Desulfovibrio desulfuricans: one gene and its partner. The protein of the gene in region 2 interacts with the protein of the main gene of each other region in a pairwise test. Links are inferred from orthologs where the notes say so. Each region holds a gene or a part of one and is shown on either strand. Other genes may lie near its edges.

The links. The genes of interacting proteins can lie anywhere in the genome.
Region 1: the proteins of sfsA (region 2) and NE637_RS10505 interact in binary tests that used the Escherichia coli proteins (3 or more experiments, as listed by UniProt). The link is inferred for Desulfovibrio desulfuricans from one-to-one orthologs.

The regions. Positions count from the first base shown.
Region 1 is NZ_JANFYZ010000007.1:144,122-147,152, forward strand. Bases 45-2,842 are described here. They hold NE637_RS10505 (glutamate-5-semialdehyde dehydrogenase), read right to left. Parts: upstream 2,175-2,842; coding sequence 915-2,174; downstream 45-914. Other genes in these bases: NE637_RS10495 (tetratricopeptide repeat protein), read right to left, coding at 45-207; nadD (nicotinate (nicotinamide) nucleotide adenylyltransferase), read right to left, coding at 201-914; NE637_RS10510 (tetratricopeptide repeat protein), read left to right, coding at 2,359-2,842. Outside these bases: more of NE637_RS10495, read right to left, coding at 1-44; more of NE637_RS10510, read left to right, coding at 2,843-3,031. UniProt on the Escherichia coli protein: Catalyzes the NADPH-dependent reduction of L-glutamate 5-phosphate into L-glutamate 5-semialdehyde and phosphate. The product spontaneously undergoes cyclization to form 1-pyrroline-5-carboxylate.
Region 2 is NZ_JANFYZ010000004.1:193,394-196,359, forward strand. What follows is about bases 209-2,966. They hold sfsA (DNA/RNA nuclease SfsA), read left to right. Parts: upstream 209-1,027; coding sequence 1,028-1,906; downstream 1,907-2,966. Other genes in these bases: NE637_RS06660 (pyridoxal phosphate-dependent aminotransferase), read right to left, coding at 209-938; NE637_RS06670 (methylated-DNA--[protein]-cysteine S-methyltransferase), read right to left, coding at 2,573-2,966. Also shown: more of NE637_RS06660, read right to left, coding at 1-208. UniProt on the Escherichia coli protein: Binds to DNA non-specifically. Could be a regulatory factor involved in maltose metabolism.

The DNA.
Region 1 (3,031 bases), on a different replicon or contig from region 2:
CAGCGCGCTATGGCGCACAATGCCTCCCAAGAATTCCCCGATCTGGATATCCAGTTCCGCCCTTGCGGAACGCATCAGCTTTACCCCGGCCAGAAGCCGCAGCGCTTCACTCATGGTCACAAGGGCGCGCTCAACTTCATCACGCCGCAGATAGCCCATTGCACGGGCGATATTTTCCCTGATTTCTTTGGGAGCAGTTGTCAGCATGCCGAGCCGTCCTCCAGCCAGTGATGCCGCACTGTTTGAGCGTTGTTTCGCAAAATCTGCAAGGCCGCATCCGGCACAAGAAAATCCACATTGCGGCCCGTCAGCCAGAGCTGTCGCACCCGAGAGGCGCTCACCGCCAGCCACGGCACAGAAAGAAAATGCGCCAGCCCGCCCCCCGGCAAGGTCATACACGGGCAGGCAGATAACAATGGAGCGCGCTCTGCGGCATCGGGCCACATGGTTTTAGCGGCGGTGATAAAATCGGCAGAGGTATGCCCCTTGCGGGGCACAACCACAAAATGACACAGCCGGGGCAAATCCAGCCCCTTATGCCATGTGGAGAGCAAGGCAAAATCCGGGCTGCCCAGAATAAAATACAGATCCGTATCCGGCTCTGCCTCACGGTAGGCGCAAAGCGTATCCCACGTATACGACGGCCCCTGGCGCTGAGCCTCCATCCGGTTGCAGCGCAGCCAGGGCAAGCCCTGAGCGCAGGCTTCCACCATCCGGGCGCGCAGATCAAAGGGCAGCATGGCGCTCTGCGCCTTGTGCGGCGGCACGGCGCAAGGCACCATATCCACGCCCTGCACAAGATCGCCCAAGGCCTCGCGGGCCTCAATGGCCAGCCGCAGGTGTCCCACGTGGGGCGGGTTAAAACTGCCGCCAAGAATGGCCCGGCCCGGCGGGGGGGACGCCGCTTCCGCCATCTATACGCGCACCTGCCCCTGGCCAAGCACCACAAACTTGGTGGTGGTCAGTTCGTCCACGCCCATGGGACCGTAGGCATGCAGCTTTGAGGTAGAAATGCCTATTTCCGCGCCAAGGCCAAGCTGCCCGCCGTCGTTGAAACGGCTCGAAGCATTGACCGCCACCATGGAAGCATCCGCCTCGCGCAAAAAGCGCATGGCATGCTCGTGGTTGTTGGTGCAGATGATTTCCGTGTGATTTGAGCCGTAGCGGGCAATGTGATCCAGCGCGGCATCCATACTTTCCACCACGCACACGGCAAGCACCAGAGCATGAAATTCCTGCCCCAGATCATCAGGCCGCTGAGCAACGGCAGTTGCGCCAAGCAGGGGCAGCGATTGCGGGCAGGCGCGAAATTCCACCCCGGCGGCACCAAGCTTTGCCGCCACCTTGGGCAGAAAATCCTTGGCCACGCCGCGGTGCACCAGCAGGCATTCCAGCGCGTTGCACACGCCGGGGCGCTGCACCTTGCCGTTAAAAACAATCTCCGCCGCTACGTCCAGATCGGCATCCGCATCAATATAAGCGTGGCACACGCCCTTGAAGTGCTTGAGCACGGGCATGGTGGCAGCCTCGGTCACGGCGCGCACAAGGCCCTCGCCGCCGCGCGGAATTATAACATCAATATAACGGTCGAGCTTGCACAGGGCGTTGACGGCCTCGTGTCCGGGAATGGATACAAGCTGGGCGGCATCGGCGGGCAGTCCCGCCTGGGCCAGCGCATCGCACAGGGCCTTGGCAAGGGCGATGTTTGAGCGCAAAGCCTCGCTGCCGCCGCGCAGAATAACCGCATTGCCCGCCTTGATGCACAAAATGGCGGCATCGATGGTCACATTGGGGCGCGCCTCGTAGATCATGGCGATCACGCCCAGCGGCACGCGCATACGGCCCACAAGCAATCCATTGGGGCGCTGCCACTGGCGTTCCGTAGCACCTACGGGGTCGGGCAGATTGGCCACGTGGCGGCAGGCTGCGCGCATTTCATCCATAATGGCGGGGGTAAGCGTCAAGCGGTCAAGGCGGGGGGCATCCTGCCCGGCGGCACGGGCCGCAGCAAGGTCTTCCGCATTGGCGGCCAGAATTTCGGCCTCCCGCTCCTGCAGCAGTTGCGCCAGCCCAAGCAGGGCTTGCGTTTTGGCATCGGGGTGGGCCTTGGCTATGGCCCTGGCCGCTTCCTTTGCCCGCGCGCCAAGGCGCGACATTTCTTCTGCAGGCGTCATGCATACTCCTTATTGTATTGGCCGGGGCCGCGCAGGCCGCCTGACCAGAGGATATTTGTTTTGACAGAGGGGTTGATTCTGGCCTAAGAAAAAAGCTTCCGTCCAGCTCCGCCGATCATGGAACGCGCAGGGCAAACGCGCGGAAAAACTACGGCGGTTCCGCCTCCCTAAGGAGTTTTGATACATGAATCCGCAAAAGAATCAAGGCGCAGAGGATTCCCCCCTGTTGCGCGACCTTCAGGCAGAAGTCAGCTCCGAAAGCGCCCCCATGCTCCAGTTCATGCTGCGCCACGCTGGCACCATAGCCAGCATTGTGGTGCTGTTTGTGCTGGTTCTGGCGGGTACCGGCATCTGGCGCTGGTACAGCACATCCAAAAACGATGAGGCGCGGCAGTCGCTTGCGCGCATTGTGCTGCAAACCAGCGGCCCCGCGCAGGTCAAGGAACTTGCCGCCCTGGCGGAAAAAGCCCCCTCGGACGTACGGTTTTCCGCCTATCTGGCCTTGGGCCAAAGCGCCATGAGCAACGGCGACAACGCCACCGCCGCGGATGCCTTTGCCAAGGCCGCCAAGGCAAGCGACGGCCCCCTTGCGCTGGTTGCCGGCATGAACGAGGCCGGAGCCATGCTCAAGGCCGGAAAATACGCCGATGCCCTTGCTCAGCTGCAAAAGCTGCAAGCCGCGCTGCCGGGCGAAGTTACCGCTCCCCAGCTCAAGCAGATGATGGCCGAAGCCGCTGTTGCCGCAGGGCAGACCGAACAGGCCGCCCGCATCTATCTTGCCCTCTCGCGCGAGGCGCAGGGCCTCAACAGCGAATATTTCCGCGCTCGCGCAACCACGCTGGCCCCCAAGATTGTTG
Region 2 (2,966 bases):
GCAAAGGGCCAGCCCTCAATGATCTTCATGGCAAAATCGCGCCGCCGCACAAAGGCCTCGCGCATTTTGTCCACGCATTCCATGCTGCCGGTCAGGGCCGCAAGGCCCGCCTTCTGCGCGATGGAGCAGATATTCGAGGTGCTGTGGCCCTGCATGGCCGATATCTTTTTGATCAGGGTCGGGTGCGCAGCCAAAAAGCCCACGCGCCAGCCTGTCATGGCGTAGCTCTTCGAGAGGCCGTTGAGCACGGCCACCTGCTCTGGATACTTGGCAAACCAGCGGATGGCGCTGGTCATTTTGGCAGGGGCGAACACAAGCTGGTCGTAAATTTCATCAGAGAGCACAAACAGCCCGCGCGCGATGGCCCAATCCATAATGGCTGTAAACTCGGCCTCGGTGTAGACCGCGCCAGTGGGATTGCTGGGCGAGTTCAGAATGAGCAGCTTGGTTTTATCCGTGGTATGCGCCTCAAGCATGGCGGGCGTCACCTTGAAGCCCTGCTCCGGCCCGGCCAGCACAGGCACGGGGGTTGCGCCGGTCAGCATGACCATATCGGGGTAGCTGAGCCAGTACGGGGCAGGCACAAGCACCTCGTCGCCGGGGTTGAGCGTCGCCTGCATGAAATTATAGAGGCAGTGCTTGCCGCCCGCGCCGATAACAATGGATTCCATTGGAACCGGAACGCCGTAGTTTCTTTCAAAATACGCGCCCGCAGCCTTGCGGAGTTCGGGAATGCCCGGCACGGCGGTGTAGCGGCAAAAATTGTCGTCAATAGCCGCTTTGGCAGCCTCGCAAACGTGTTTGGGCGTGGGAAAGTCCGGCTCGCCCACGGCAAGGCTGATTACTGAAATGCCCTGGGCCTTAAGCTCGAGGGCGCGGCTGTTGACACTGAGTGTCAGAGAAGGTTTGATACTGCTCAGACGGTCTGAAATCTGCATAAGGGGGCTCCTTGGCGTATGCAACGCACCCGCAATCGGCAGGCGTACTCACAACTGGCTGTTTCTAGCAGCTTCATATCGGGGTGTAAATGAGCTCTGAACCCAAAAATGCAGCACATGCAGCCGCTGTCGATCTCTCCCAGCCTTCATGCGCAGCCGCGCCCAACTCTGCGAGCACTCCTCCGCTGCTGCCCTTGCCGCCCCACTGCATTGTGGCCGCCTTTGTGGCGCGCCGCAAACGCTTCAGCGTGCTGTTGCAGCATCAGGGCGCAGACCTGTGGGTGCACAGCAACAATTCGGGCAGCATGCTGGGTCTGTGCCTGCCGGGCGCGCCGGTGCTGGCATCCCCGGCAAGCAACCCTGACCGCAAGCTCAAATATACGCAGGAATGCGTGTGGCTGGCGCGCAGGGCCGTGCCAGAACTGGTTGAGAACGCGCACGAATCTGGCTCATACGAATCTGGCGCTCACTCCCCTGCCAGCGGCTTCTGGGTTGGCGTGAACACAAGCACCCCCAACCGCATGCTTGAGGCGGCTTTTCACGCGCGCCGCCTGCCCTTTGCCCAAGGCTACACCACCCTCGTGCGCGAGGCCAAACGCGGACAAAGCAGGCTGGACGGCCTGCTCACGGCCCCCGATCTGCCGCCCCTGTGGGTGGAGTGCAAAAACGTCACGATGGTGGAAGACAACGCCGCGTGCTTCCCCGATGCCGCCAGCGAACGCGGGCAAAAACACCTGCGCGAACTTATGGACATTGTGGCCTGCGGCGAACGCGCCGCCATGTTCTATCTGGTGCAGCGCCCGGACGGAGAATGCTTTGCTCCGGCGGATTTCATTGATCCAGCCTACGCCGCCCTGTTTTACGAAGCGCTCTCCGCAGGGGTGGAGATGTATCCCTTCCGCGCACTCGTCAGCCCTGCGGGCATAGACCTTGGCCCCATGCTGCCCGTGCGTCCGCAGCACCCGTAATTCCCGTCGCTTGAGCAGGCCCATGCGCTTGGCGCAATACTTTGGTGGTTAGGAACAGTTTGTTCAAAGAATTATTTCAATAATAACAGAATAATAAATTAATTGCGCACAATTTGAGCGCCCGCATTTAAGGAATTGATTTTCGGCAGCGGCAGAATGGAGGGGGAGCCTTCATCCTGCCGCTGCCGTTTTTTGAGCGCCGCGAGGCAATGGACGTGCCCCGCAAGCAGGAGCTGGAGTTCCTGCCCAACGTCGCAGGGCTGCCCATCCTTGAAATGTTCAAAACAAACATAAAAATTACAATAAGTTATTATATTTTTGAACAATATCTACGCCCATTTTTTGTTCTTGCGCACAATGCCGACATTCTGCCCAATAGCGGAACCAGAGTTCATTCTTGCGCCCGCAGGGCCAGATTATGCACAAACAAGCATGCAAATTAATATTATGTTTTCAGTGTGTTACATTATTTGCGAACATTATCGCCAGAGCAGAACGCACACATAGCAACACAAGAAACGCGGTCATATGCGGAGAAACGCAAGTGGGAAGATGCGGCACCCGGCGTGGGCGTACCATCCGGGCAAAAAGGACTGTGCGCGCAAAAAAGCCGCCCCGAAGGACGGCTTAGAAAAAGGTACACGTGTCGTCTGAAAAAGCCTGCGGCTACATGTAACCCTCCAGATGCAACAGGGCTTCCTTGATCGGCAATCCGCCGCCGTAGCCAACCATGCTGCCGTCCGCGCCGATAACGCGGTGGCAGGGAATGAATATGGCAATGGGGTTGCGATTATTGGCAAGGCCCACCGCGCGGTATCCCTTGGGGCAATTGGCGGCTTCGGCTACCTGCCTGTAGCTGCGGGTCTGCCCGTAGGGTATCGTTTGCAGGGTACGCCACACGCCGCGCTGAAAGTCCGTGCCCTCCGGGGCAAGGGGCAAATCAAAATCGCGGCGCTTCCCGGTCAGATATTCGTCAAGCTGCTTAAAGGCCTCACGCAACAGGGGTGTTTCCTGCTCCGTGGTATTTTTCAATGCTTCAAAAGGAGCCGTGGGGCCAAGA